Regions from separate parts of the Comamonas fluminis genome, predicted to be linked through region 2. Evidence: predicted binding sites of a transcription regulator. Region 2 holds the regulator's gene; each other region holds the start of a gene.
The links. The regulator HrcA, encoded in region 2, represses chaperone genes, less so after heat shock. The targets are predictions, from matches to a motif close to TTAGCACTCNNNNNNNNNGAGTGCTAA.
Positions count from the first base shown of each region.

Region 1: a site for HrcA is predicted at 6,339-6,365, ahead of rpoH (RNA polymerase sigma factor RpoH). Genes of this name have one in related genera too.
Region 3: a site for HrcA is predicted at 5,841-5,867, ahead of groES (co-chaperone GroES). Genes of this name have one in related genera too.

Region 1 is NZ_CP066783.1:3,876,488-3,886,661, reverse strand. It holds gene JDW18_RS17970 (DUF6999 family protein) at 1-293, opposite strand, end outside; gene JDW18_RS17965 (beta-ketoacyl-ACP synthase III) at 315-2,246, opposite strand; gene JDW18_RS17960 (fatty acid desaturase) at 2,266-3,198, opposite strand; gene JDW18_RS17955 (sterol desaturase family protein) at 3,199-3,942, opposite strand; gene JDW18_RS17950 (Bug family tripartite tricarboxylate transporter substrate binding protein) at 4,213-5,139, opposite strand; gene rpoH (RNA polymerase sigma factor RpoH) at 5,363-6,307, opposite strand; gene JDW18_RS17940 (NAD-dependent epimerase/dehydratase family protein) at 7,278-8,204, shown strand; gene JDW18_RS17935 (type 1 glutamine amidotransferase domain-containing protein) at 8,201-8,896, shown strand; one part of gene JDW18_RS17930 (IS5 family transposase) at 8,939-9,381, opposite strand; one part of gene JDW18_RS17930 (IS5 family transposase) at 9,381-9,696, opposite strand; one part of gene JDW18_RS17925 (IS5 family transposase) at 9,799-10,132, shown strand; one part of gene JDW18_RS17925 (IS5 family transposase) at 10,132-10,174, shown strand, end outside.
Region 2 is NZ_CP066783.1:938,311-948,484, forward strand. It holds gene JDW18_RS04660 (hypothetical protein) at 1-156, opposite strand, end outside; gene creD (cell envelope integrity protein CreD) at 153-1,640, opposite strand; gene creC (two-component system sensor histidine kinase CreC) at 1,724-3,190, opposite strand; gene JDW18_RS04675 (winged helix-turn-helix domain-containing protein) at 3,196-3,909, opposite strand; gene rapZ (RNase adapter RapZ) at 3,913-4,827, opposite strand; gene recN (DNA repair protein RecN) at 4,832-6,574, opposite strand; gene JDW18_RS04690 (NAD kinase) at 6,577-7,476, opposite strand; gene hrcA (heat-inducible transcriptional repressor HrcA) at 7,506-8,513, shown strand; tRNA gene JDW18_RS04700 (tRNA-Ile) at 8,566-8,642, shown strand; gene JDW18_RS04705 (histidine phosphatase family protein) at 8,847-9,590, shown strand; tRNA gene JDW18_RS04710 (tRNA-Arg) at 9,698-9,774, shown strand; gene JDW18_RS04715 (CHASE2 domain-containing protein) at 9,873-10,174, opposite strand, start outside.
Region 3 is NZ_CP066783.1:722,412-732,585, reverse strand. It holds gene JDW18_RS03650 (NAD+ synthase) at 1-674, shown strand, start outside; gene JDW18_RS03645 (bifunctional nicotinamide-nucleotide adenylyltransferase/Nudix hydroxylase) at 787-1,947, shown strand; gene JDW18_RS03640 (GNAT family N-acetyltransferase) at 2,024-2,512, shown strand; gene JDW18_RS03635 (H-NS histone family protein) at 2,709-3,047, shown strand; gene JDW18_RS03630 (chemotaxis protein CheW) at 3,090-5,705, opposite strand; gene groES (co-chaperone GroES) at 5,952-6,242, shown strand; gene groL (chaperonin GroEL) at 6,347-7,996, shown strand; gene JDW18_RS03615 (porin) at 8,144-9,277, opposite strand; gene JDW18_RS03610 (porin) at 9,502-10,174, opposite strand, start outside.

The DNA.
Region 1 (10,174 bases), 1.9 Mb from region 2:
TTGGCCTCGGGCGAGAGAAAGCGCTTCATGCCAAAGGCCAGCAGCCTGTGCAAGAAAATGGAGTGAGCCCAGCGCCTTGGCAAAAAGATCTTCAGCGCCTGAATCAGAATCATCGACAGCCGCGCCAGTGGCCGCATGGCGGGCAGAAAGTACTGGCGCGAGCCGCTGCTGCAGTCGCGCAGCCAGGCGGCTTTTACCTCGTCGGGCAGGGGCGTGCTCTGGTCCAGGTAGAGGGCCAGCCAGGGGCTGGGGTCGCGCTCGTCCCAGACTTGGTCCTTGAAATCGTCTTTCATCCCGCGTTCCATCCCTCTTTTTTATTCGGCCAGCACATGCTGGAACTGCATCAGATACATGGCCGCCGTGTTGCGTGCCGTCTGCAGTATGGCTTGCTGGGCTGTGCCTTCGCTGTCCAGTGCCAGGGCCATTTGTACGGCCATCAGCCAGCGCTCCAGGTGGTTTTCATCATTGGCGCCGTGGTATTCCAGAAAGCGGAAGGCATCAGGCGGCAAGGGCAGGGCGGCACGCAGCAGCGGCAGCAGGCTGGGCACAATGCGCTGGCCCGTGCCTTCAATGATGTAGATGGCGCCCAGCAGGCCAATGGGGTTGGGTGTGGCTGCCAGGCCATGCAGATAGGCGTTCAGTGCCTCTCCACCGGGGTTGCGGCGCAGTTTGCTGATATCGGTCTCGGTGCCGCCCGCCTTCAGATAGTCGCTGTGCAGGATTTTGAAGTCGTTTTGCTCTTCGCCTGCATGCAGGTCAATCAGGCTGGCCAGTTGCGCGTAGTCGCCCGTCAGCGATGCCGCGCCTTCGCGCATCCACAGGCTGCCTTCGCGTACCTGGGGAATCCAGTGGCTCATCCAGCGTACATAGTCGCCGGTTTGCAACTGGCGCGTGCGAATGCGGTGCAGCAGCGGTGTGCGCCATACGCGTGAGCGGTAGTCCTGCCAGATGCTGGCCAGCTCAGTCAGTAGCGGTGCCAGCTGCTGGGGCGCAGTGGCCGGGTCGTGCGGTGCGGCGATGGTGGAGACATCGGGCAGCGCATCGTTGGCGATGGAGTCGTGAGTCGCCGTTTTTTGAGGGAAATGTGCCTCAAGTCTAGGTTTTACAGGGGTATCTAGCTCTACTTTCCATAGCATATAGCCAGCGGTAAAGCGGCCCGATTCGGGGATAAAGCACAGCACGGTGTCACCCGCTTTAAGGCGTTGACCTTCTTTTTGCAGGAACTCCGACAGCATGATGAAGATGGACGCAGCGCCTGTGTTGCCGCGCCAGGCCAGATTGCTCCACCAGCGATCACGCGGGATGGCAAGCTGCGCCTTGTTCAGCAGATCGTCCACCACGGGGATGAAGCGCTCCGACGAGTAGTGGCACAGAAAGTGGTCAATGCCGCGCTCGGGCACCCAGCCTTTGTGGGCCAGGTCGGCGTATTCGTGAATGCAGACGTCAAAAAGATGCGGCAGCAGGCGAATGTCCTGGCGCAGCGACAGCGCACCTGCGGCTTCGGCATCGGCCCAGGCGGGGAAGTCCAGATGGCTTTTGCTGCGGTCTGCCGTCAGGCCCAGTTGCATGCAGACCGGGTAGTCGCCCGCAAAGCTGCGCTGGTGCGTCCACTTCAGTTTCAGGCGCAGGCCGTTGGCCTGTGGCAAGGCCTTGGGGCCGCCCAGCAGCACGGCGCCTGCGCCGTCAGACAGCATCCAGCGCAGGAAGTGCGCATCAAAGTCGGTGTCATAACCCTGCGTGGCAAAGCGCGAGCGCTTGAAAAGGCGCGAAGGCATTTCGCTGGCCACAGACAGGGCCAGTGCATGTGCGCCGCTTTCCACCGCCATGGCGGCGGCCTGCATGGCGCCCACGCTGGCGGCGCAGACGCCGTGCACAGACAGTGTCTCCATGGGCGGCGCGGCCATCTCGCCCTGAATCATGCTGGCAAAGCCGGGCATGAGCGAATCACCACCCGACGAGCCGCTGGACAGATAGCCAATGTCGGCCAGCGTCTTGCCCGCCTGCGCCAGCGTGTCTTCGATAGCACCCTTGGCCATCTGCGTATTGCTGAAGACGGTCTGGCCTTCGCCGTCAATGGCGTAGTGGCGTGTCTGGATGCCGTTCTCGGCCAGGATGCGGCGCTTGATGCGCTCGGAGATGCGATTCAGCGGCGCGACATATGCATCCATACCAGCGTTGTCCACGGGAGCGCCGGGCAGAAACATGCCAGCGGATTGCAGATAGACGTTTGAATAGGCAACAGGCATATGTTCTCAGGAGTAATTTCTATTTCACAGCATCTGGCGGCATCTGCGGCTGGGTTCTTGCCGCGGGCCAGACCAGACCCAATACAAACACGCGCCCCATATAAGGCAGCAGTCCGCCTTCATTGAGGGCGGGAGTGACTCGCTGGCGATAGGTCTGAGCATGCAAGTTTGTCAGCTCGGACCAGTGCGCATGCGGGCACTCATGGTGCGCGGTGTGCAGGCCAATATTAAAAAGAAGCGGGTTGACCAGCCCCTCGAAGTTGCGGGCGTAGTTCAACTCGATACCCGGGGTATTGCGTTGCGCTCTGGTCAGCGGCCGGCCATCGGCATGGGCGTGCTGCAGGTAGTTGGTGGCCAGCAGCCAGTGCAGGCCGTGCAGTTGCGGCACGATGATGAAGATCAGCGCTTTTTGCCAGTCCAGCCACAGAAAAAAGCCCCAGCTACCCAGCCACAGCGCGTACTGCCCCATGCAGTAGCGAAAGGCGCCGGGCCAGTGAATGCGCAGGTTGTTCAGCCAGCGAAAGAACAGCGGATAGAGCTTCAAGCCCGCCTGAACCGGGTGAATCAGATAGCCCCAGAGGTGGTTGGTATCGCCGCCAAACTCAGGCCGGTAGGTGCGTGCGATGTCGCGCGGGCCGTGGCGAAAGCGGTGATGATTGGCCACATGGGCGGGCCAGAACACAAAAGTGGGATGGCCCTGCAGCAGCGTCAGCCAGTAGTCGGTGGCGCGATTGGTCCAGCGGCCCCACCACATGCGAACATGGGTGTGGTTGTGGTGAATCACGCCCACGCCTAGTGTCAGAAACAGCTCAATGCTATACAAAATGAAGCTGAAGCCATGCGTCCACTGCCACCAGACGATAAGCGGCAGGATCACCATATAGAACACCGATTGCCAGTCGCGCCAATGGCGCAGCGTGGGCAAGAAGCGCTGACTCGGGTGCTTGCTCATTCAGTGGCTGGAGGGCTGCGTGGAGGAGGTCTTGACCTTGGTGCCCATGATCTGGTCCATAAAGGCCAGCGCAAAGCCATAGTTGCCCGCAGGGCGTGCATGGTGCAAATGGTGGCGACGGCTGGCAGCCAGCGGGTGGGTGTCTGAAACCTTGGGGAAAAAGTCCCAGTTGGAGTGCCCAATCAGGTTGAGCATCAGGCTCAGCACCGGCACGGAGGCCAGCGACCAGAAGTAAAAGTCATGCACCACCATGGGCAGCAGGATGATGTTGCCCAGCATCAGCGCCTCAATGGGGTGAAAGCTGTAGGTGGACCAGGGCGTGGTGACTACGGAGCGGTGATGGTCGCCGTGATAGCGCACTAGACGGCGCGTATGCAGCAGGCGGTGGTTGATCCAGAAGTGCACATCGTTCCAGATCAGCAGGGCGATGATTTCCAGCGCGATACGGCCCGCGCTGGCATTGGGCGTGAGGTGGGCCCAGCCCAGCTGCAAAAAGCCCCAGGGCACGATCATGCCCAGACCGAACACCAGAATCGAATGAAAGGACTGGCGCCACTCACGCTGCAACTGGTCGGGCTTGAGCGGGCGCGTATCCAGCGGCTTGCCAATGCCTGCAGCGGCCAGGGTGCGCGTCAGCCCCAGCATGGCCAGCGCGCCCAGCACATAGATACCGCCAAAAAAGACCAGACCCAATGCCATGACCTGCCAGGCGTTGAGCTGAGTAAACCAGGTTCCAGCGTCCATGAAGGCTCCGTAAACATTGACGCAGCCAGACAAAGCAATGCGCCCGAAAGGCATAGCGTAAACGCATGCCAGTCGGGCGCATGATAGCGGACGCCGCAGTAGCACCAGCTGATACCCAAAGGGGCTCAAGGGAGGCTGCAGCAGCCAAAAGGAGCATGCCCCATCGGATAGACAGCGAGCAAGCGCCGCCGCGCAGCGAAGCTGTCGTCCCCCTCCCGATGCAACGCATCGAGAGAGGGGGAAGCCGCAAAGCGGCTCAGGGGGCGTCAGTTACTGCGCCTTGATGTGCTGCTCACGAATAATGGTGCCCAGCGCCTTCACATCCTGCTGGATGCGGTTGCGCAGACCTTCGGGCGAGCTGCCCACGGCTTGCCAGCCTTGCATGGACAGCTTCTGGCGCATCTCGGGTGTGCGCACGATTTCGCTCACGGCAGCAGCCAGCTTGTCCACATGGGCCTTGGGCATGGACTTGGGCGCTGCTACGGCGTTCCAGATTTCCAGGTCAAAGTTCTGGATGCCCAGGTCCTTGAGGCTGGGCAGGCCAGGGGCCAGCGGGCTGCGGGCCGCAGAGGTCACGCCAATGCCGTGCAGCTTGCCGGCCTGAATCTGGGCCATGGCCAGAGCGGGGGGCAGCATGGAAAGTTGCAGGTCGCCGCCCTGAATGCCGTTGAAAACCTGCGGATAGCCGGTATAGGGCACATGCACGGGCTTGATGGCCGAGCGGTTCTTGAGCAGTTCCATGCCCAGGTGGCCCACAGTGCCCACGCCGGGCGAGCCATAGCTCCACTTGTCACCCGCCTTGATGGCGGCATCCATAAAAGCCTTGCCTTGCGGCGCCGAAGCGGGTGCCACCAGCACCAGCGGGGCCACGCCAATCAGGCTCACGGGCTGCAAGTCCTTGATAGGGTCATAGCGCACGGCGGGGTTGAGCATCTTGGCGATGGTCATATTGCCGTTGATCATCACGCTGAAGGTGTAGCCATCGGCCTTGGCCACATATTCGCCAGCGATATTGCCGCCAGCACCCACGCGGTTTTCCACAATGATGGTCTGGCCCAGTTTCTTTTCCAGGGGCTCGGCCAGCGCACGGGCCGTCAGATCAGGCGAGGAGCCAGCGGGAAATCCCACGATCAGGTGCAGGGGCTTGTCGGGCCAGTTGTCAGCCGCCATGGCTGCAGGGGCTATCGATGCAGCCATCAGGGCGGCGCCGGCTGCAACAAGACTGCGGCGGGACAGATTTTTGAGTTTGAGGGAAGTGAGGGCGCTGTAAATAGGCATGACAGGTCTCTTGAATCTTATCGGTATGGGGATCAGCGCCAGTGCGAGCCACATCAGCGCCAGAAAATAAAAAACCCGGAAATTATCCGGGTTTGAGGTTCAGCATTTCAGCCTTTTAAGTCGCTGGTGCGCAAGTTGGCGTTTACGCAAACTCGGCTAGCGCTTTTTTCATCTTTTTCATGGCGGCCACTTCGATCTGGCGAATGCGCTCGGCGCTCACGCCGTACTCGGCAGCCAACTCGTGCAGCGTCATGCCGCCCGAACCATCGTCGTTGACCTTGAGCCAGCGCTCTTCCACGATGCGGCGACTGCGGTCATCCAGACCTTCCAGAGCCATGGACAGACCATCCGTCGCCAGATGGTCGCGCTGACGCGACTCGATCATGGCCGTGGGTTCGTGGTTGGCATCGGCCAGATAGGCGATGGGGCCATAGGCCTGCTCACCGTCATCGCTGGGCGAGGGGTCCAGCAGCACATCGCCACCCGACAGGCGGGCTTCCATCTCGATGACTTCTTCGCGCTTGACGTTGAGCTTGGCCGCCATGGCGTCAATCTCACCTGCGGTCAGTGTTTCGCGCATGACAGCATCGCCGTCTGCCATGGCGGCATCGGACTTCATGTCATGCTTCATCGAGCGCAGATTGAAGAACAGCTTGCGCTGAGCCTTGGTCGTAGCGACCTTGACCATGCGCCAGTTCTTCAGAATGTATTCGTGGATCTCAGCCTTGATCCAGTGCATGGCGTAGCTCACCAGACGCACGCCTTGGTCGGGGTCGAAGCGTTTGACAGCCTTCATCAGGCCGACATTGCCTTCCTGAATCAGGTCGCCGTGAGGCAGGCCATAGCCCAGGTACTGGCGGGAGATAGACACCACCAGACGCAGGTGAGACATCACCAGACGCCCGGCGGCGTCCAGATCATTGTGTTCTTTGAGCTTGCGTGCGTACTCCTGCTCTTCCTCTTGGGTGAGCATTGGCAGACGGTTTGCAGCCGAGATATAGGCATCCAGGTTGCCCAGCGGTGGCACCAGAGCCCAAGGGTTCGTGGGTGCCAAGGCTGTAGCAATGGAGCCGGAGGCAGTTTTCATTGCAGGTTTCCTTTCTTCCATGATCTTCATGTTAGCACTCTGTTAGAGAGAGTGCTAAAGACAAAGTTCCCCGGGTTTTTGTAGGTGCTTCACAGAGGGGATTGTTGTCGGTTCTCACTCAGTTTTGTACTTTTCTCACTGAGTTTTGTACTGCTGATAAATCGCAAACTTTATGTAACTATATGATTTTATTAAATATTTTATAAATTTCGCATGCTTGAAAGGTTTAAATCGGCTTATTTTTTAGGCAAATTTCTCAAAAAAACCGGAAATTCTTAATGTGTGAAGTTGTTTTGTCCGTACTCCCCATTGTTGCCTTCGTGGTGACGCGGCTGTGCCAGGCTCAAGCTGACTATCTCAGGAGCTGGATATCCATACTCGAAAGCAAATTGTGCGACTCTGGCTCAGCATGCGAGTTCTGCTGGGCATGCTGCTATGGGGTATCTGATGGGCTTTTGGGCGGGCCTAGCCTGCTGCTGACCCGTTGTGAGCAAGTGATTGCCCAAGTGTTCGCAACAATGGTGGTCGCGCGTAACCTGCTAGATCTCAGTCACTTCCTGGCCAACTGCTTTAGGCTGATCTGAGCCATTCACGGTTCGGTGCTTGAGCGGCAGCAATGGCTAACACCAGCCGTTGAAGGCTGCTTGTCCAGAACGGCCGCTTCACCCTCGGGACCGGCCGCTCGATTGCGCGGTTTGCCACGCACTGGCTCGAAGGACCGCTTCAGCGTGCCCTGGCAGGCTCGTGTCGACCCAAAGCTGATCTTCGCTTTTGCGCAAATCGGCCGCTCATTAATGCACCAAAGCAAGCAAAAGTGCTTAGGCCCGTCGCCACGATGGGGACGCCAAATACTGTAGAAAACCAGTGAGTTTGTTTTCGGCCTGAAATTAGTCTTATCGCTTGACCTTCAACTCAACTTGAATCTTAAGCTCCGTATCCTCTCATCACATCAGATGCTGCAAGGGAAGATATGCAAGCCATATTAGGGGCCAATGGCCAAATCGCGGTGGAACTAGCGCGTGAATTAAAGCGTAACTACATGCAGAATCTGCGCCTGGTAAGTCGCAATCCACGTAAGGTAAACAATAGCGATGAATTGGTCTCTGCTGACCTGATGAATGCCGTGCAAACCCTGGATGCAGTACGCGGCAGCGAAGTCGTGTATTTCACTGCAGGTCTGCCACCAGACACCGAGTTATGGGAAAGACAATTTCCTACCATGCTACGCAATGCACTCGATGCCACGCGGGAAGCAGGTGCCAAATTCGTCTACTTTGACAACACCTACATGTACCCGCAAAGCGCGCAGCGGCAGACCGAAGACACGAATTTTGCCCCTGTGGGGCGCAAGGGGCATGTGCGTGCTTTGATGGCGGAGATAGTGCTCGCGGAGATGCAACGCGGCGATATCCCCGTCGCCATTGCCCGCGCACCTGAGTTTTATGGCCCCGGAAACACTCAAAGTATCACCAATACCTTGGTAATTGACCCGCTCAAAGCGGGCCACAAGGCCAAAATTCCGGTGCGTGAGGACAAGCTACGTACCCTGATTTGGACGCCCGATGCAAGCCGAGCCATGGCCGCCATTGGCAATGCAGAAGATGCGTATGGTCAGACCTGGCATTTGCCTTGCTGGGATGAGCGGCTGACCTATCAGGCTTTTGTGAAATTAGCAGCTACCACCTTTGGGGTTGAGCCGCACTACAAAGTGCTAAGCCACTGGGCGATGGTTGTTGCTGGATGGGTCTCCAAACCCGTACGCGAACTTCGTGAGCTGCTTCCACGCTACGCACACGACAATGTGTTTGATTCGTCCAAGTTCAAGCGCCGCTTTCCCAGCTTTGCTGTCACCAGCTACGCACAGGGCATGAAGCAAATCGCTCAGGAGTCTTCATGAGCACGCCACGCATCTTGCACGTCGTCACCAATGTCGCGCATTACGACGACTCTTCGCACGCCACAGGGCTATGGTTGTCGGAGCTGACCCATGCCTGGGATGTGTTTGCTGCGCAAGGCTACCTGCAGCAATTGGTTAGCCAACTAGGCGGCGCCGTACCGCTAGAGCCGCGCGCCCTCAAATGGCCGCTCTTCGATGCATCGGCCAAAGCCTGGCTCAATGACCCAGAGCGCATGGCCTTGCTGGCTAACACTGCGGCACCTGCCGATATCCTGGCGAGCGATTTCGATGCCATCTACTTCACTGGAGGGCACGCGGTGATGTGGGATTTTCCCAGCAGTGTCGGGTTGCAGCGAATCACTTGCAGCATCTGGGAGCAAGGTCGCATCGTTGCATCGGTCTGCCATGGCTACTGCGGCCTGCTCAATACACGGCTGAGCGATGGCTCTTTGCTGGTTGCAGACAAACAGGTCACGGGTTTTTCGTGGGCAGAAGAAATTCTGGCTGGAGTGGCACAGTCCATGCCCTATAACGCAGAGAAAGAAATGAAGGCGCGCGGTGCTCACTATCAAAAAGCTCTGCTGCCATTTACCTCGTATGTGGTGGCGGATGGCCGCCTCATCACCGGACAAAATCCGGGGTCGGCCAAAGCGACTGCCAAGCAGGTAGTACAGACCTTGGGAAAGCGTTAGAGACGCGCTTCAAAAGTACCGAAGGCCTAGGGCGTGTTCACATTACCTCAGGTGTTCGCAAATCAAAGCCATTGAGATAAAGGTCGCGTACACAACATCGAGCTTGTCATAGCGCGTGAAGATGCGCCGGTAAGCCTTGATCCGCCGGAACAAGCGCTCGATCTCATTGCGCTGGCGGTATCGTCGTTTGTCCAATTGCCAAGGGTGTTTGCGCAGTGGGTGCGCAGGGACGACAGGTATCAAGTTGCGCTCCAGTGCCTCAGCTCGCAAGTCACCGCCGCCGTAGGCGCTGTCCATCAGCAGATACACAGGTGCGTCTTGGACGCCAATGACTTCAATGAGGTGACGGCCTTCGGGGCCATCACCGGCTTGGCCTGCTGTCAGGCTCCATACCAAAGCATCTCGACAACTGGCGGCCACCATGTGAATCTTGCTGCTCCAGCCACCCCGGCTCCTGCCTATGGCTTGTGGACCGTTTTTTTGCGAGCCCCGCAGCCATCAGGGTGGACTTTGACGATGGTTGAATCCAGACTCAACGCTTGGACACACCACTGGCTAAGTCGGTCCTGCTGTAAATGTGCAAGTACTTCCACCAGGACGCCGCTGTGCGCCCATCGGTACAGACGCATGTAAATCGTATGCCATGGGCCAAATCGAGTTGGCAGTGCGCGCCATTTACAGCCGTTACTGGCCATGTAAGCCAGCGCATTGAGCAAGCGATAGTGGCTGATACGACGACTGCCACGGGGCTTAGGTAACAGATGGCGGATGCGCTTGAATTGAGAGCGAGAGATGTACATGCAGGCGCTGGATTGTCAGCGCCTGCATGAGCAGTCAACTATTAATGTGAACACGCCCTAGGGCGTGTCATCGAATTCGATAGTTGCTTCGTTATTGATAGCGTGACTCGTAGATACGCCTTGACAGATACACAGTGGGATTGCATCAAAGACCTTCTGCCCGGCAGGGCTGGACACGTCGGTGCTCCTGGTAAAAACAACCGCCTTTTTGTAGATGCAGTGCTTTACCGCTATCGCTCTGGCATTGCATGGCGGGATCTGCCTGAGCGCTTTGGTGATTTCCGTATCATTCATACACGGCATATGCGCTGGAGCCGTTCTGGTATTTGGCAGCGTGTGTTTGAAACGATCAGTGCCCAAGCTGACAACGAATACACCATGATCGATGCAACCATCGTGCGTGCCCATCAGCACAGCGCTGGCGCAAAAGGGGGATTCAAAAGCATGCCATCGGACGTAGCCGGGGAGGCTTGAGTAC
Region 2 (10,174 bases):
TCTATCCCCTTGCGTCTGGGCGGCCTGCCATAGCTGGCGGTAGTTCTGTACATCGATGTCCAGGGCTATGTCCAGGTTGGTGACCTGTAGATGCTGTGCCGAGATTTTGAGCATAGCCATGGCTTCAGGGCTCAGCGAAGTGCGGGAGGTGTTCATGACAGCTCCTCGTTTGTGCTGGCTGCGGGTGCGGGGCGCTTGTTGGCTGCGCTATCGCCGTCATTGGCGGTGAAGGCATACCAGTCCACATGGCGGGTGCAGATCATGACCAGGGCCAGCACGGCAAACAGTGCGATCGAGCCCACTACCAGCGCGGTCTGCTCCAGTTGCAGCAGCACGTAGAGCAAGCCGTAGAGTGCGCCAATGGCCAGTGCAAATGGTAGCCCCCGCTTGATGCTGCCCAGAATATGGCTGGCATAGAAGCCCAGCAAAGTCACGCAGGCACTGGCTGCAATGGTGTAGGCAGTGGCAAAGCCCAGATGCTCGGAAAAGCTGATCAGCAGCAGGAAAAAGCTGCACAGGGCTGAACCCACCAGCAGGTACTGCACCGGGTGAACGCGCAGCTTTTTCATCACTTCAAACAAACCCACGGCCAAGAAGGTCAGGATCACAAACAGGGCGCCGTATTTGGTGGCGCGGTCACTAAGTGAATAGATGTTGACGGGGTTGACGAAGGCGGTGTCCATGGACTCTAGGCATGGGCCGCTGCCGTCGGCTCCGGTGCTTGCCGCACGCACGGTGTTGTCGATTTCGTATGAGGAGTCATTGCCGTAATAAGAGGCGCTGCACAGACTCTGCTGGCGGTTGAAGGCGGTGCTGGCCGAAGTGGCGAGCGAGGAAATTTCCCAGTCAGCCGTAAAGCTGTTATCTGTCACTTCGCGACGTGAAGGCAGGAAGCTGCCGCCAAACGAGGGGTGAGGCCAGTCGGCAGTCAGCGTTACTTTGTTTTCGGATGCGATGGGAGTGAACGCCAGGCGCTCAGTACCCAGCAGTTGCAGCTTGAGGCGGATGTTCAGAGGCTCGCCTTTTTTGATGGAAGCGCTGGGGATGACGGCCTGAATGCCTTTGCTGTATTGCTCAAGTGAGGTGCCGGATTCGACGTTCAGTTCTTTGCCGTTGACTTCGATGGTGGCGCTGCGAATGCCACGTGGGTCGCTGAGCGCAAAAGACACGTAGAGCTTGTCGCAGCTGGTGGTGGATTTGCCCGCGCTCAGAGGATGCGTCACACGCACTGCACTGCTGACTTCTGCGGGTTGCGCAAACTGGTCTGCATTGGTGAAGCTGGCTTCAATCTGGTCGTGCAGCACATAGGCGTTGATGCGATGCAGGCCGCGTGAGCGCTCTTCCATTGCGGCATTGGCATTGTGGTTCACGCTATCTGGCAGCAGCTGGCGCTGGAATTCACGCGTGGTGTATTCGATCTTTTTACCGTTGGCGGTGCTGATGGTTTCGGTACAGCTCTGCACCAGAGCCGGGCCAATCAGGGTTTGTGGCCCGGCCAGGCTGGAGACTACGGATTGAATGGCGTAATCACGGTTGCGAATACGGTCGCGTACCACGTCCTGAATCATGCTCAGACCCAGCATCAGCAGGGCTATGACGATCAGCAAAGAGACAACTTTGAATAGCAGCCGGTGTTTCATGAAAGCTCCCGAAAAATGGTTTTCGGGGGCAGTTTCGTCAGCGACTGTGTGAAGGCAATGAAGTCTGTGAAGTCAGTGTGAAGTCACGCCATTTTTTGCGATGGGGAAGAAAAATCCAGAGTAACCGCCAGGCCTGGGGCCATATTGCAGATGCGCATGCTGCCGCCGTGCAAGTGCATGATGCGCGTGACGATGGACAGGCCCAGGCCCGTGCCGCTGCGCTCTCCGTTGGGTCTGGCTGTGGTGAAGAAGCGCTCGCCAAGTCGGCTGAGCAGCGCGTCTGGAACGCCGGGGCCCTGGTCACGTATGGTGATGCCATGGGGCTTGAGAGCGATGTCTATGCTGCTGCCGCTGGGGGCAAAGTCCAGCGCATTTTGCAGAAGATTGCTGATGGCCAGCTCTACTAGTCCGCGCTCCCATGGGCCGGTACTGTCCACGCCGTGCAGTTGCAGCGTAATCTGGCGCTGCGCTGCCTGGCTGCGAAGCGCATCTGTGGCCTGCTGCGCGCATTGCATGAGGCTGCAGGAGTGGCTGGCATCCAGCTGCTGGCGCTGCTCCAGCCGGCTCAGTTGCAGCAACTGATCGATGAGGTTCTGCAGGCGCAGGCTCTGGTCCATGACCTGCTGGGCAAACATCTGGCGATCTTCGGCGGGCAAATCTTCCAGCAGCAACTCAGCTGCACCGCGAATGGCAGCTACCGGGCTTTTGAGCTCATGGGTCAGGGCGCGTACATAGCCTTCGATGTAGTCACGGCCTTCCAGACGTTTGCGCATATTGTCCATGGCCTGGGCCAGCTCGCCCAGCTCGCCCGGCATGGCGGGAACGGCCAGCGGCGGCGGAGCCTGCTCTGGATGGGCTGACTCATGCAGCGTGGGTGCCTGCACGTGCTGGGCGTAGTTGCGCAGCCTGCGCACATGCACCACAAACCACCAGGTTACGGCGCAGCCCACTCCTGCAGAGATCAAGACAAACAGCAGGCCGCCGCGAAGAATCTTGCGCTCTGCGCTGTCGATGATTTTTTGTACCGACCGTGAGGGCTTGGAGGTGGTCAGCACGCCCGCAATCTGGCCGTTGACCCAGATAGGGGCCGAGACATACATCACGCTGCTGGATTCGTCGTCCTTGATAGCTCTGGTGGTACGGGCGCCGTATTCGCCGCGCAGCGTCAGGTAAACATCTCGCCAGCGCGAGTAGTCGGCACCTTCGTCACGGCCTTGCGAATCGAACAGCACTTTGCCCTGTGCATCGGTGACGGTCACGCGCAGGTCCAGATGTGTCTTGCGGCTGTCCCAGATCCACGCCTGTATGGGTTTGTCTGTGTAATGCGACAGCTGCTGGCTGAAGGCACTGCTTTTGCCCGGCTGAAACTGGCCGCCAGCCATGTCGGCGCTGGCCAGTGCAGCCAGTGCGTATGCGGTTTCAACCAGTGTGTCCTCAGTCACCTTGCGTACGCTGGGTTTGACTTCCACCATGAAGACCTGCAGCACGAAAAATGCGGCCAGCCCGTTGATCAGGAAGAAGGCGAAAAACAGGCGTAGACCCAGGCGCATGATGCTTATTCAGGCAGGCTCAGGCTGTAGCCCAGGCCACGGTGGGTGGTGATGAGTTCCTGGTCGGGCAGGCATTCGCGCAGCTTGGCGCGCAGGGTTTTGATATGCGTGTCCACCGTGCGGTCGGTGCTTTCGCTGTGCAAGCCCCATATCTGCTCCAGCAGATGTTCACGGCTCAGAATGCGCCCAGCGCTGCGGCTCAGGCATTGCAGCAGCTGGAATTCGCGTCGGGTCAGATCCAGAGTCTGAGAATGGATCAAAGCACGCTGCCCTTGCTCATCTATTTGAAGTGCTTGCGCAGGCTGGGTCTGCGCTACGGGCTGAAATTGCCTTGATCTGCGAAGCAGGGCACGCATGCGGGCCAGCAATTCGCGGGGGCTGAAGGGCTTGGTCAGATAGTCGTCTGCGCCCAACTCCAGCCCCAGAATCTTGTCCATTTCTTCGCTGCGAGCGCTGAGCACCAGAACCGGTGCAATTGAGCCGCCCGAGCGCAGCTCCCGGCACCAGTCCAGTCCATTGCCATCCGGCAGGCCCACATCCATCAGCAAAGCGTCAAATGAGCGGGACGCCCATTGCTGCCTGGCATCTGCAATCAGCAGGCTGTGTGTCACAGCAATGCCTTCGCGCTGCAGTGCGTAGCAGATGGTGCGGGCGATGGCAGGGTCATCTTCCAGCAGAAGAACCTGCGGGGCATCGGTTGACGGGGCAAGGCCGGGCATGGATCAGCTGGCGGCAGGTACGGCCAGAAATTCCTGGGAAACCTGCAGGAAGCGGCCACGGAAATCCAGAGAGCGGTGGCGGCGCACGGTGGGCCACTTTTTCTCGAAGTGTTTGGCCAAGGCTTCGACCAGATAGACCGAGCGGTGCTGCCCGCCTGTGCAGCCAATGCCAATCGTTACGTAGCTGCGGTGGTCTTTGGCCAGCAGGGGGAGCCAGCGTTCCAGAAATTGCTGAATGTCCTGCTGCATCTGCTGCACTTCAGGCATTTTTTGCAGATAGCTGGCCACGGGCTCGTCCAAGCCCGTCAAGGGGCGCAGGTCTTTTTCGTAGTGCGGATTGGGCAGCATGCGGACATCGAACACATAGTCGGAGTCGGAGGGCATGCGGTGCTTGAAGCCAAAGGACTGGAACACCAGCGTCATCTGGTCTTCAGGGGCTTGGATGGCCTGCTTGATGTAGCTTTGCAGCTGTGCGGACTTGAGATCGCTGGTATCTATGACGGTGGATTGATCGCGCAGCGAACCCAGCAGCTCGCGTTCTTTCTCGATGTCCTGCCCCAGAGCCTGACGCTCTGCGGTTACAGCACCGGGAGACAGCGGGTGACGCCTGCGTGTTTCAGAAAAGCGCCGCACCAGCGTGGAGGTGCCAGCATCGAGAAACACCAGCTTGGGGGTGATGCCTTGCTTGCGCAGGCGATCGAGCTGGTCTGGGAGCTGGGGCAGGCCCTGGGCGCTGCGCGCATCCATGGCAATGGCCACTTTGTCATTGCTCTGGCTGAGCTTGAGTTCGACAAAGGATTGCAGCAACTCGGGCGGCAGATTGTCCACGCAGTAATAGCCTGCGTCTTCCAGCGCATGCAGTGCAACGGATTTCCCCGATCCGGACATGCCACTGATCAGAACAAGCTCCATAGACATGATTTCACACTCCTTTGACTTTGCTGCCAGTTTTGCGGGTGGCAGTTGTCGATTTTCTATCCCGGGTGCCGGGTGTATTCGGGTTGGGGCTGGATGCCAATCTTGCCATGCCCAGCATTTCTCGGGCATGTGCCATCGTTGCATCGGATAAGTGTTCGCCGCCCAGCATGCGGGCCATCTCCATCTCGCGCTCCTCTCCCATCAAGGGGTCAACGCTGCTGATGGTGGTGTTGGATTTGGGGCGTTTGGTCACGCGGTAATGCTGATCGGCATAAGCGGCAACCTGCGGCAGGTGGGTGACGGCCAGCACCTGGCGCGAGGCGCCCAGCGAATGCATGAGGCGGCCCACGGTTTCGGCCACTGCACCACCCACGCCGGAGTCCACCTCGTCAAAGATCAGCGTGCCCGCCTGGCCCAGTTCGCTGGTGGTTACGGCAATGGCCAGCGAGATGCGGGATAGCTCGCCACCAGACGCCACCTTGGCGATCGGTTTAGGTGTGGCACCTGTGTGACCGGCGACCAGAAACGTAATGCTGTCTGTACCTGCAGGGCCGGCGTTTTGCCCATGCTCCAGCTGAACCTCAAAGCGTCCGCCCTTCATGCCCAGGGTCTGCATGGACTGGGTAATGGCCCGGGAAAGGCGTGGCGCGGCCAGTGCACGTTGCTGCGAAATCTGGCGAGCCTCGGTTTGAAAGTGCTGGTGTGCAGCTTGCTCTGCAGCGCGCAGACTATCCACATCCACAGCGGCATCCAGCTGACGCAGCTCCTGCTTCCAGCCCTCCAGCAAGGCGGGCAGTTCCTCTGGGGTGCGCTTGTAGCGGCGTGCCAGTTGCATCCATAGCGACAGGCGTTCATCCAGATGTGTCAGAAGTTCCGGGTCCAGATCGGCGCGACGCAGATAGGCCTGCAAAGAGTGGCGTGCATCATGCAACTGAGCCACGCAGGAGCCCAGCACGTCGGCGATGTTTTGAAACTCTGGCTCCAGGTGCTCCTGATCTTGGAGCATATGGTGCGCTCTGCCCAAGGGGTTGGCGGCACCGGCATCATCATCTTCCAGCAGTTGCAGGCAGGTCTGGGCGGAATCCATCAGCGTCTGTGCATGCGACAGGCGCGTGTGCTGGGCGTTGAGTTCATCCCATTCGTCAGCGCGTGGCGAGAGCTTGTCCAGTTCGGAAATCTGCCATTGCAGTCGTTCACGCTCACGCTGCAGATTGTCCTGGGCGGAAAGGGCTTGCTCCAGTATCTGGCTGGCTCCATGCCAGGCGCTCCACAAAGTCTTGAGCGCGCTGGTATCGATGCCGCCATAGGTATCCAGCATGGCGCGGGCCGAATCCGGTCGAGTCAGGCTTTGCCATGCGTGCTGGCCGTGAATATCGATCAGCTGTTCACCCAGATGGCGCAACTGTGTGGCCGTTGCGGGCGAGCCATTGATCCATGCACGGCTGCGGCCCTGGCTGTCTATGACCCGGCGCAGCAGCAGCTCAGGCTCTTGCGCAAAGCCAGATTCTTCAAGCCAGGGCTGCAGGTGCGCGGGGCAGTCAAATTCGGCGCAGATATCGGCTTGGCTACAACCCTCACGCACGACTTGAGCGTCCGCACGGGCGCCCAGCACCAGTTGCAGGGCATCCAGCATGATGGATTTGCCCGCGCCGGTTTCTCCGGTCAGCACGGTGAAGCCCGCCTGCCAGTCCAGATCAAGTGACTGGACGATCACAAAGTCCTGAAGGACGATGCGCTTCAAGGCCATGATCAGGAGCCTCCCTCGTTCCAGCCCAGCTTTTTGCGCAGCGTGGCGAAGTAGTTCCAGCCCTTGGGGTGCAGAAAGTGCACGCTATGGTCGGCACGCTTGACCAAAATGCGGTCGCCATGCTGCAGCGATGCCAGCGACTGCATGTCGAAATTGGCACTGACATCGCCTCGCCCGCCCACGACCTCAATCGTCACTTCCTGAGTGTCTGACAGAACAATGGGGCGGTTTGACAGGTTGTGTGGCGCAATCGGTACCATGACCCAGGCCGGAATCGACGGGTGCAGCATGGGGCCGCCTGCGGACAGGGCATAGGCCGTCGATCCCGTAGGGGTGGCCACAATCAGTCCATCAGCGCGCTGGTTGGAGACGAACTGGCCTCCCACTTCTACGCGAAGCTCCACCATGCCCGAGGTCGATCCACGGTTGACCACCACATCATTCATGGCCTGCGCTTCAAAGACACAGACGCCATCGCGCATGACGCGAGCGTGCATCAGCGGGCGCTCATCCTCTTCGTACTCGCCCTGAAGAATCGAGGTGATGGAGGCTTCGAAGTCCTCCAGCGCAATATCGGTCACAAAGCCCAGGCGCCCCTGGTTGATGCCCACCAGCGGCGTGCCATAGCGTGCCAGATGGCGGCTGACGCCCAGCATGGTGCCGTCACCGCCAACCACCAGACCCAGGTCGCAATACTTGCCCAGACCATCCACATCCATGCTGGGGTAGTCCGTCATGCCCGAATAGATGGCGGACTGGGTATCCAGAATCACTTCGCACCCCAGGCTGCGCACATGGGCCGCAATACGTTGCAACGAGGCGCTGGCCTCGGCAGAAGGGGCAGCCGCAGCCGGGCTGTGGTACTTACCGATCAGGGCAATATGGCGAAACGTGGATGTCATCTGGGAAATTACATCATTAAAATGAAATCATGCTCGACGAACGTGCCAAGTTATTGCTCAAAGCGCTGATCGAGCGTTATATCGCTGACGGTCAACCAGTCGGCTCGCGCACACTCTCACGTGCATCCGGGCTTGAATTGTCGCCTGCCACCATAAGAAATGTGATGGCCGACCTGGAAGAAATGGGGCTGATCATCAGTCCACATACTTCGGCGGGCCGTGTGCCCACAGCCAGAGGCTATCGCCTGTTTGTGGACACCATGCTCACCGTGGACCGGGCTGACCTTGTAACGCCGAATCTGGTGCCTGAGCAGCCGCAAAAAGTCATCGCCAATGCGGCCAATCTGCTCTCCAGCCTCTCCCAGTTTGTGGGCGTGGTCATGGTGCCGCGCCGCAGCTCCGTCTTCAAGCATATCGAGTTTGTGAGATTGTCCGAGCGCCGCTTTCTGGTCATCATCGTCTCGCCCGAAGGCGATGTGCAGAACCGCGTGATCTTTACCGATGTGGATTACGGTGCCTCGCAGCTGATTGAAGCCTCCAACTTTCTGAACCGCCACTATGCGGGGCTGACTATGGAGGAAGTCCGTGTACGCTTGAAGACAGAAGTCGAGCAACTGCGCGGTGAAGTTGCTTCGCTCATGCAAGCTGCAGTCAATGTCGGTGCAGAAGTCATGAGCGGCAACGAGCAGGAAGACGTGGTTATTGCCGGAGAGCGCAATCTACTCTCTGTCAGCGATTTTTCCAGCGATATGGGAAACCTGCGCCGCGCATTCGATCTGTTTGAGCAGAAAACCCAGATTCTGCGCCTGCTGGATTTTTCCAACCAGGCTGACGGTGTGCGCATCTATATTGGAGGCGAAAGCCAGACGGTGCCCTTTGAAGACCTGTCTGTTGTCAGCGCCCCCTATGAGCTCGATGGCCAGATCGTCGGCACACTGGGCGTGATTGGCCCCACGCGCATGCACTATGACAAGATGATCCAGATTGTCGATATCACATCCAAACTGGTGAGCAATGCTCTGAGCCACAAGCGTTAGGCCCTACAATGGCAGAGTTTTTCTGATGGCGGCCATAGCTGTTGTCAGTGCTGGGGCGTTAGCTCAGTTGGTTAGAGCAGAGGACTCATAATCCTTTGGTCGTCGGTTCAAGTCCGCCACGCCCTACCAATAATATCAACGGGTTACGAGAAATCGTAGCCCGTTTTTTATTGCCTTCTGCAAATGTTTGCGTTGACGGTGGACAGGGCTTCAGAAAACAGGCGAAGCAGTCTTTCCGGTGCGGTTCCATGTGTAACCGTGCGGGCTTAAATAGCACTTCCAAATCAGACAGATCTGCCAGACAGGGAAACCGGCAATGGATTAGTCTCATTCATGATTCTGATCTCGGGTTCGAGAGACTTTCTCTGGGGCCGTCTTTGCTGGAATGTTGATTTGATGACTGATATTTACATCGTCCGACACGGACAAAGTGCAGCCAATGCGGGTGAGATTACCCATGATCCGGCCCAGATACCTCTGACTCAGACAGGTGTGCAGCAGGCGGCTGATCTGGCGAGTTTGCTGGAGATTACGCCACGGCAGGTCATTACATCCAACTATGTACGGGCAAAGAATACGGCCCAGCCGTTTTGCCAGCGCTGGGGCTTGAGTTCACGTGAACTGCCTGTGCTTCATGAGTTCGTGACGCTCTCGCCGAGCGTGGTGAATGGGACATCGGTGGATTTTCGAAAACCGTTGATTGATGCCTATTGGGATGCCGCAGAGCCGCAAGTGCAGCATGGCGAAGACGCTGAGTCGTTTGAGCAATTCGCGGCTCGTGTGAATCAGTTTCGTGGTCAGCTTGCTGCACTTGAACACAACACGGTTATTTTTGGGCATGGAATGTGGTTTGCCTTGCTGATCTGGCAACTGCAGGGCTTTGGCTGGCGCGACAGCTTGTCGATGGCTGCTTTCAGGCGCTATCAACTGGCTTTGCCCATGCCGAACTGCGGCGTTTATGTTTTGCGTTCGCAGGGCGGAGATTCGTGGGCCGTGAGCTTTCAGGAGCATTTGTATCGCAAGCTTCAGCATGATTCGTCTTCTGATGCGCGAGGCCAGGTGATGGGGGGAGGCTGAGCCCAAGCCACAGCGGCTGTGGAAAGCCGCTTTTTTTCGCCTGATTGCGAAAAAGTTCGAGATTTGGTCTGAAGGGCATTTTTACGCTGCTAGAATACAACCCTGTTGCGGCTGTAGCTCAGCTGGATAGAGTACTTGGCTACGAACCAAGGGGTCGTGGGTTCGATTCCTGCCAGCCGCACCAAAAAACGTCAATCCTCAGAACTGAAAAGTTCTGGGGATTTTTCGTTTCTGGGCTCTGATGGGGGTGTTTTGAGCTGAGGCAATCAGCTCCCCTGCTTGTCAGGCCTTGGGAATCAGCAAGGTGAAAGTGCTGCCTTTGCCCAGCTCGCTCTGGATTTGCAGCTGCCCGCCATGGCGTTGTGCCACGGTGCGCACAAATGCCAGGCCGAGGCCCACACCATCCATGCGCTGGTGTTGCTGCAGGCGTTCAAAAGGCTGGCTCAGGCGCGCCAGTGAGGCCGCATCCATGCCGGGGCCATGATCGAGGATGGCAAGCCCCCAGAATTCATGGCTGTCAATCACGCTGCACTCCACGGTAGATGTGGCGGTCGTGTCTGAGGGCTTGCCGTATTTGATGGCAT
Region 3 (10,174 bases), 220 kb from region 2:
ATTCCGTGGACTTGTGCCGCAACCTGGGCATCAAGCTCTACGAGCACCCGATCAAGGAACTGGTCACCACCTATGCCCGCCAGTTCGAGGCCAGCTTTGGCGAGCCGCTCAAAGGCCTGGCACTGGAGAACCTGCAGGCCCGCGCACGCGGCACCACGCTGATGGAGTTTTCCAACGCCTTTGGCCACCTGCTGCTGACCACGGGCAACAAGTCCGAAGTGTCCGTGGGCTATTGCACTCTGTATGGCGACACCAACGGCGGCCTGGGCCTGCTGGGCGATCTGTACAAGACCGAAGTCTTTGAGCTGTCGCGCCACATCAACACCCATGCGGGGCGCGAGCTGATTCCGCAGGTCATCATCGACAAACCGCCATCGGCCGAACTGGCCCCCGGCCAGCGCGATGACGACAGCCTGCCGCCCTACCCCGTGCTGGACGAAATTCTGAAATGGCATGTGGAAGGCCAGCACCTTTCCAGCAAGGAATATGCGCAGGCCGCCGCTTTTGTGGAACAGCTCAGAACACAAGCGGGCGGCCCCGAGACCATTGCCCGCGTGCAAAAGCTGGTGTTTCGCAGCGAATACAAGCGCCGCCAGGCCCCGCCCATGCTGCGTGTGCGCCCACGCGCCTTTGGCACGGGCCGGCAAATGCCAATTGCGGCACACTACGAGTAAGCTGCCATCTATTAAAAAGTGAGCTGGTAGCGCTTACCCATCAAGCGCCACAGCCACTTTTTATCTATTTCCTGCCCTCAGGGGCCGTGTTTTCAGTACGGGTTTCGCTCACATGCCTCAAGCCAGTTCCCATACCGCCAGCAAGCGCGTTATCTCTGCCTCTCCCGAGACTTTGCCCACGTCCGTGCCCCTGCACACTGCGGTGCTGATTGGCCGCTTTCAGCCATTGCACAACGGCCATATGGCACTGCTGCACGCCGCGCTGGAGCGGGCCCGCCAGGTCGTCGTGGTGCTGGGCAGCGCCTGGCAGGCGCCCAACCCCAAGAACCCTTTTAGCTGGCAGGAACGCGCGCAGATGATGCGCGATGCGCTATCCAAAGAGGACGCCGAGCGCGTGCACTGCGTGCCTGTGCGCGACTATTACAACGAGCCGCTGTGGGTGCATGCCGTGCGCGACGCCGTGGCCACCCATGTGCCCGAGGGCGCCAGCGTGGCACTGGTGGGCCACTTCAAGGATTCCAGCAGCAGCTATCTCGCACGCTTTCCCGGCTGGGAACTCATCAGCCTGCCGCGCCTGGGCCAGTTTGATGCCACGCCGCTGCGCGAAATCTTCTTTGGCGAAGGCTCTGCCTCGCCCGAAGCCATGGAAGCGGCGCTGACCAAGCTTTCCACACAAATGCCTGCGAGCACTCTGGCCTTTTTGCGCCACTGGGCCCACACCCCCCTGTATGTGCGCATGCAAAAAGAATGGCACATGTTGCAGGCCTACAAGGAAGCCTGGGCCAAAGCGCCTTACTCGCCCGTGTTCGTCACGGTGGATGCCCTGCTGCGCTGCCACGCCAAGGGCAAGGACCAGGTGCTGCTGATTCAGCGCGGCCATGCGCCCGGCCAGGGCCTGTGGGCCATGCCCGGCGGCTTTCTGGAGCAGCGCGACAGCCTGTGGCAATCCTGCGTGCGCGAGTTGCGCGAGGAAACCTGTTCCGCCATCAGCGAAGCCGATCTGCTGGCAGCACTGCAGGCGGTTCAAGTGTTTGACCACCCTGATCGCAGCCTGCGCGGGCGTACCATTACCCATGTGCACTATCTGGACCTGGGCGTGCAACCCAGCCTGCCGCCGGTGCAGGGCGCTGACGATGCAGCCCTGGCCCGCTGGGTGCCGATTGCTGATCTGGCGCAAATGGAAGGCGACTTCTTTGAAGACCACTTCCAGATTCTGTGCCAGTTCCTGCCCATCACACTGGCCCACCACGAGCCAGCACGGCAACCGGCCTGAAGCGCACAGAATTTCAAAAACAATAGCTGACAGCGCTTATTAAATAAGGGCTTTCGCCACTTTTTACGGTAATTTCATGAGCCAACTGATTATTCGTCCCGCGACCGAGCAGGACATAGCCCTCATCCTGCACTTTGTGCGCGAACTCGCCATCTACGAAAAAGCAGAAGACGAAGCCAAGGCCACGCCCGAGCATATTCGCCGCACCCTGTTTTGCGAGCATCCAGCCGTCTTTGGGCTGATCTGCGAAGTGGATGGCAAGGCCGTCGGCTTTGCCGTGTACTTCTTCAACTTCTCCACCTGGCAAGGCCAGCACGGCCTGTACCTGGAAGACCTGTACGTGACGCCCGACGCCCGCGGCCACGGCGCCGGCAAGGCCCTGCTGCAGCGCCTGGCGCAGATTGCGCTGGAAAAAGACTGCGGCCGCTTTGAATGGAGCTGCCTGGACTGGAACACGCCATCTCTGAAGTTCTACGACAGTCTGGGTGCACTGCCCCAGACCGAGTGGATTCGCTACCGCATGACTGGCGATGCACTACAGACCCTGGCCCAGCCCAAAGCCTGAAACCCGGGCCTGGAACGCCAAAACGGCATCAATTCCCCGAAAAAACCCTTCAAACTGATGCATGGGCGCAGAACAAATGTGCCCTATGCAATATCCGGGCGGCCCGTAAATCGGCTTTCGGTGAAAATGAGGGGTTTGCCAAAACAAGAACAGAGGCGGCATATGCCGCCCTATCACACACAATGGGAATCCGTGGATGCCTAGCTATCAAGAACTCATGGCTCGCAAGAACGAGCTGGACAAGCGCATAGAAGAAGTGCGTGACACCGAAGCCAAAGAGGCTTTGGCCAATATCAAACAACTGATCAACACTTTTGGATTTACGGTCCAGCAGGTCTTCCCCTGGAAGCCTGAGGAAAAGAAAAAGGTCGAAGCCAAGTACTACGACCCCGAAAGTGGTGCGTCCTGGACTGGCCGTGGCAAGCCGCCCAAATGGATTGAAGGCAAGGATCGCAGTCAGTACGAGATCCAGAAGCCAACGTTCATTGACTTCGACGCCCCCCGCGACGAAAAAAACCCCTTCCCGGTGCAATAAGCGGCTGACGCCCTGTGCATCCGTGCATGCGGCCAGCACCGCCTACAGCGGTGCCTTGACCGCGCGCACCAAAGCCGCAACGCTCAGGCCTTGTATCAGCAGGCCTCCATCATTGGCATAGATCAGGTGCTGCACTAGCTGCTCTTGCAGGCCCGCCAAAGCGGGTGCCACTCGCAACTGTTCACTCTCGAAGCGCACCACGCCTTCAAGGTCGCTGACCAGCAAGCCCAGCCTGATGCCCTCGTGCTCCAGCACAATCACCTGGCTTTGTGCCGTTCGGGTCAAGGGCTTGCCAAACAGCAGCGCCCCCAGATCAAAAACCCAGACATACCCTGCCACAGCCCCCTGACTGCGCCGTGCCAGCGTGCCCACGCAATACGGCAAACGACCGGCCGATACAGGAGCAATGGCAGAGGCGCTCTGTGCCTCAAGCACACAGGCCGCATCGACCGCCAGCACGCTACGCCCCACAAAAAAGGTCGCCATCTCCAGGCCGGGTGCAGCGCTGCAGCTTTGCACCCGCGTATTGCGGCGCCAGACGGCTGCCAGCGCGTCACCCTGCACGGCACCAAACGCCTGAACAGACAGCGCGAGAACCTCTTCACAGTAGCCGTCGCTGCGCTTGAATTCCCGGTAGCCACTGCCCGCAGTGATCGCCACCACGCAGTACTGGTCCTGATACACCATGGCACGCGCCATGGTCTGGCCCGGCGCCAGGGCCAGCATCTGCGGCGGCAGCTCCAGCTTCATGCCCGGCTGCAGCGCCTCGTCAGAAGATGCCATGACCACGCCCAAGCGATTCAGATAAGCCACCCGCCTGCTGCTTGCACTTTCCTGCTGCACGCCCATCACACCTTCCAGCATGGCTTTGAATTCACGCTGCGCATGAAACACCAGGCCAATGCCGCCCAGCATCACACCATCGGCATTGCGTATGGGCGCGTAATAGACATAGGTTGAGCCGCCCTTTTCATGCTGCAGACATGGCCGCCATGGCGAGACGTGATAGGCCTGAGACGCGCCCAGCGCCAGAACTTGCTGCAGGCTGTCCGCTTCTATGTCGGTGCCCAGAAGGTCCTGAAACTCGGCGTCTGCCCGGCCCCGCTGGCTGCAGGCCACAACCCTGCCGCGCGTGTCATAGACCATGATTTGCTGATAGACCGTGTACAGCGCGTGAATGCCGGTGAGCAGCTCGCAAACTTCGTCCACCTGACTGGCACTCGCCTCTCCCAGCGCCTGATCCTCCAGCAGCGCCGATAGCTGCGGCGTCAAAGCCCACCAGCGACAGTCGTTGGCGCGCTCGTACAGATTACGGTCCAGCAAGTCCACCAGCAGGCTCGTCAGCAGGCTGTTGTCTCTCAATGCGGTATTGAGCACCGTGCCGTAAAGCGCATCAATGGATTGAGAAAACACCTCGTTGGTTCGCGCCCCGGTCTCGCCAATCTGCTCCAACATGGCCTGAAGCCGGGTGTTGTCCAGCTGCTTGCCAGCGGTCATGACACGCCCGTTCCAGACCACGCGACGTATGGTGTCCGCCGCGCTGTGAATGGCATGCAAAGGCGGGCAAAAGCGGTGTGCATGTGCCAGCAAGCCCTGCGCCACGGCAGCATCCAGCCCCTCCATGCCCGCTTGCGGCTGAAGCCCGAAGGCCAGCTCCAGTGGCGTCATGATCTGCGCCCGCCAGCCCTGTGGCCCCATATAGCCCTGATAGCCCGCCGAAGCCGCTGACTGCACCAGATAAGTGCGACCGCCATGAACATACAGCACACCCGCACCATCGCGGTGAGGTCGCAGCTTCGCACCCACACCAATCCAGTGCACATCGCTGCTGGCCAGAACCATTCCCTGGCCATCCAGTAGCAGAGCAATACGGGTCTGCGCCCCCTGCGCACTGCTGCTGTCCGCCTGCTCGCGCCCACTCCAGATGCCTTGCATCTCGCCTTCAAAGTCAAAGCACAGACACAGCACACCCATGGGCCGCCGACTGACCGGGTGCAGCATGCGCTGGGCATAGATCAGCCCATTGCGATGCCCCTGCAGTAAGTCAGTGGCACCAAAACGCTGCACAAAGCCCTGGCTTTGCAGGGCAGTGGCAATCAGCGAATCCTGACATGGCTGATCTGCGCCCTGCCTGCTCTCGTCTTCTTGAGCGCGCGCCTGCACCCGGCCTTCGGTATCCAGCAGCAAAATATCCTCATACACCGTGTATTTGCTGCGATAGGCGCGCAGGCGCTGCGTGACCGCTGCCTTATCGCCATCCAGCCCCGCCAGGAAACGGCACAGCACGGCATCGGTCGCCAGAAACCCCACATCGGCAGTGCGCTCGTAAAGATTACGCACCAGCGTATCCATCAAATGCTGCGCCTGGCTGGCCTGTCCTGCCGTAACGCCCGCCACCGCCTGTGCCACCATGGATTGCACCAGGTCCTGCTCCAGCCTCTCGAAGCCGCCACGCGTGGCGGCCATCATGGGCAGCAAGGCCTGTGCCTCCTGCGGGCAATTCATCTTGGCGGAGGACTCTATGAGCCGCCACATCAGGTTCAGCTCGCGCAGCGAGCTCTCGCAGCGCCCCACTCGGCGCATATGAGGAATGAAGGCGTCTGTCTGTAGCAGTTCACGGGCGCGCTGCGCCGGGGCAATCATGGTTTCTGGAGGCATGCTCTGGCAGAGCAAAAGCCAGGCCTATTTGTAAATTCGCGTTACAGATAGCTCAGAACAAACCCTGCGTCCTGACGGATTGCCCCTGCAATCGGCTGGAGCGAGGTCTTGAAAGCGCGGGAAATTGCCTTATTATTAGCACTCGAAGGGGTTGAGTGCTAACAGCTTGACCCTAGATATTCCGAATGTCGGCCAGGATGGCTGGCAAGTCTTGTTTCAACTTTGTTGATGTATTTAGGAGTTGGTATGAACCTGCGTCCCCTGCACGATCGCGTGATCGTCAAGCGCCTCGAAAACGAAACCAAGACAGCCTCGGGCATCGTGCTCCCTGATGCTGCCACCGAGAAGCCTGACCAGGGCGAAGTGCTGGCTGTGGGCCCCGGCAAGCGCAATGACAAGGGCGAACAAATCGCTCTGAACGTGAAGGTCGGTGACCGCGTTCTGTTCGGCAAGTACTCCGGCCAAGCCGTGAAGATCAACGGCGACGAGCTGCTGGTCATGAAGGAAGACGACCTGTTCGCAGTCGTCGAGAAGTAATTCGCTGCGCGAATTACCCCTTTCAAACATCGAATTTCATAGCTGCCAGCGCTTATTAGATAAGGGCTGGCAGGCAAATTGATCCAAATCTTTAGGAGCCACAAATGGCAGCAAAAGACGTAGTTTTCGGCGGTGAAGCACGTGCACGCATGGTTGAAGGCGTGAACATTCTGGCTAACGCAGTCAAGGTTACCCTGGGCCCCAAGGGTCGTAACGTGGTGCTGGAGCGCTCGTTCGGCGCCCCTACCGTGACCAAGGACGGTGTGTCCGTGGCCAAGGAAATCGAACTCAAGGACAAGCTGCAGAACATGGGCGCCCAGCTCGTGAAGGAAGTGGCCTCCAAGACCAACGACATCGCCGGTGACGGCACCACGACTGCTACCGTGCTGGCACAAGCCATCGTGCGCGAAGGCTCCAAGTACGTGGCCGCTGGTCTGAACCCCATGGACCTGAAGCGTGGTATCGACAAGGCTGTCGCTGCCCTGGTGGAAGAGCTGAAGAAGCAATCCAAGGCCACCACCACTTCCAAGGAAATCGCTCAAGTGGGCACGATCTCCGCTAACTCCGACGCTGACGTGGGCGAAATCATCGCTCAAGCCATGGACAAGGTCGGCAAGGAAGGCGTGATCACTGTTGAAGAAGGCAAGTCCCTGGCCAACGAACTGGATGTCGTCGAAGGCATGCAATTCGACCGTGGCTACCTGTCGCCCTACTTCATCAACAACCCCGAAAAGCAATCCGCGATTCTGGACAACCCCTTCGTGCTGCTGTTCGACAAGAAGATCAGCAACATCCGCGACCTGCTGCCTACCCTGGAAGCCGTTGCAAAGGCTGGCCGTCCTCTGCTGATCATTGCTGAAGACGTCGAAGGCGAAGCCCTGGCTACGCTGGTGGTCAACACCATCCGCGGCATCCTGAAGGTTGTGGCTGTGAAGGCTCCTGGCTTCGGCGACCGCCGCAAGGCCATGCTGGAAGACATCGCCATCCTGACTGGCGGCAAGGTCATCGCTGAAGAAGTGGGCCTGTCGCTGGACAAGGTGACTCTGGAAGACCTGGGCCAGGCTCAGCGCGTCGAAATCGGCAAGGAAAACACCACCATCATCGACGGTGCTGGCCAGGCTGACGAAATCGAAGCCCGCGTCAAGCAAATCCGCATCCAGATCGAAGAAGCCACTTCCGACTACGACCGCGAAAAACTGCAAGAACGCGTGGCCAAGCTGGCCGGCGGTGTTGCCGTGATCAAGGTTGGCGCTGCCACCGAAGTCGAAATGAAGGAAAAGAAGGCCCGCGTTGAAGACGCCCTGCACGCTACCCGCGCTGCTGTGGAAGAAGGCATCGTGGCCGGTGGCGGCGTGGCTCTGCTGCGCGCCAAGCAAGCTGTGGGCGCTCTGGCGACCGGCAATGCCGAGCAAGACGCTGGCATCAAGCTGGTGCTGAAGGCCGTGGAAGCTCCTCTGCGCGAAATCGTGGCCAACGCCGGTGGCGAGCCCTCCGTGGTGGTGGACTCCGTCCTGAAGGGCAACGGCAACTTCGGCTTCAACGCCGCCAACGACACCTACGGCGACATGCTGGAAATGGGTATCCTGGACCCCACCAAGGTAACTCGTACTGCTCTGCAGAACGCCGCTTCCGTGGCTTCCCTGCTGCTGACCACCGAGTGCATGATCGCTGACGCCCCCAAGGCTGAAGGCGCTGGTGCCCCTGACATGGGTGGCATGGGCGGCATGGGTGGCATGGGCGGCATGGGCATGTAATTGCCAGGCTGCTGACCGGGTGCTTCATTCACCCGGTTCTGCTCAAAAACAAAAAGGCCGCGAATGCGGCCTTTTTGTTTGGTCCCTGATTGAAAAATACCCGGCCAGTTTACACTGACCGGGTATTTTTAGATTAATTCAACACCATCAGAAACGGTGGCGTAGGCCAACTGTAATACCTGTGCGCTTTGTTGCTCCATTGCCATCCACAAACATCTTGCTGCCTCCGCTGACCTTTGTATGGTCTACACCGAAATAGGCATCTGTCCTCTTAGAGAAAGCATAGTCAACAACAGCAACCACAAAATCTGCTTTACCGTTATAGGCCCCGCTAGCCGAACCCGACTGCTTAGCATGGAAGTAATGAACACCTGCATTGACTTGCGGCGTAATTTGATAACCCACACCGATCTTAAACATCTCACGTTTATTTGCATCACCGGCACTAAAAGCACCATTTGCAGCAGCATAAACACCTGCAGTACCTTGCCACATTGAGGTCAGAACTGCAATATCAGTGGCACCCTTTACATCCTTGCGCTTATTTTGTGCATAGCCAAGATTGAAATAAAGGCCTCCAGTACGATAAGAACCACCCAAAGTCCAAGCATCAACCTTGGTACCCATTGGCAAAGTGGTTCCCAAGTAACCAAGCCCTGCTGAAATTCCACTCTGCGAATAGCGCAGATAACCACCTGCTGTCTTCATTGCGGCATTTGTCGGAGAGAAATTAGCTCCTGTATTTTTCTCATCAAAAGAATATTGCAATGCCCCACGCACTGGACCAAACTCCGCAACATACTTCAACATATTGTCTGCACGAGCCCCCATCGACATCCCAATTTCAGGCTTGTACGCCTCCATATAAGGGGAATATGGGAAGGATGAATATGTGGAGGTCACCAAGTCAAACAACATATTGTATTGGCGCCCCATGGTGATCTGACCAAAGCTCTTACTACGCAGTCCTACCCAGGACTGCTGAAAATAATTTGAGGAAGCCCCCGAGCCAGAGTCAGTCAAAAAGCGGTTCTCTAGGTTCGCAATAGCAGAAAGGCCGCCACCTAGGTCTTCTGTAACATTGATACCCCAGCGGCTCTGAGACATACCGCCACCAATCATTCTAGTCACGCCACTCTTATCAGCCCCCTCATTGGTTGTATGGCGAATGGCTGCATCCACAATGCCATAAAGCTGCACACTACTTTGCGCATAAGCCATGCCTCCCAAGGCACCCAATACAGCCAAAGCCAGCGTCTTTTTCACAAATGAAGTTGTCATTGTGTTGCCTCTCTCTTAGTTCACAAACAGTTGGTGGAAATTTCATTCTAAAAATCCATCCACACATTGCGTAACGATTGGCGCAAGCACAACACAGGCCTTTCCCTCGCGGATTTACCCTCTCAGTAATCACCCTTTCAGTTTTATCCGCAAAAATAGAAAAGGCCTGTCTTTCGACAGGCCTTTTAAGCTTTAAGCAATTACTGGCTTATGCCAGCAACTGATTAGAAAGCGTGACGCAGACCCACTTGGATACCGTGGTTGTTGCCGTTCACGCCAGTAGTGTAGCCGCCTGCACCGCTGTTGATCAGGGTCATAGCACGGCCATCCTTGTTCTTCATGTACGAGTATGTACCGTACAGAGCAGTGCGCTTGGACAGGTTGTGCACATAACCCAGGCTCAGTTGATGAGCCTTGCCATCACCTTGAGCAGCACCATTCTTGCCGTCGTACAGAGCGTACTGAGCCTTCACTTCACCCACGCCACCCACAGGAGCGGAAACACCCAAAGCGTAGCTGGTTTGCTTGGTGTTCACTGCTTGACCCTTTTCCTTGGCTTGCAGCACCAGACCGTTCACCTTGGCAACGCCAAAGTCGTAGGAGGCACCCAGACCGTAGGTTTCCACAGTGCTGTTAGCAAAACCGGCTTGAGCCAGCGAAGCGCCGTTCTTGTGATCAGCACCGATTGTGACGCTCAGAGGACCATTGTTGTAAGCAGCAAAGCCACCAACGTAACGGTTGTAAGCGCCACCTTGAGTGGATTCACCGAAAGCGTAGTTCACGCCAGCTGTGAAGCCAGAGAAGTTAGGCGTGAAGTAAGCGATCATGTTGTTTTGACGGATGCCGTCACCAACAGTGCTGTTCCAGCCGCGGAAGCCGCCAACGCCGATCACGCTG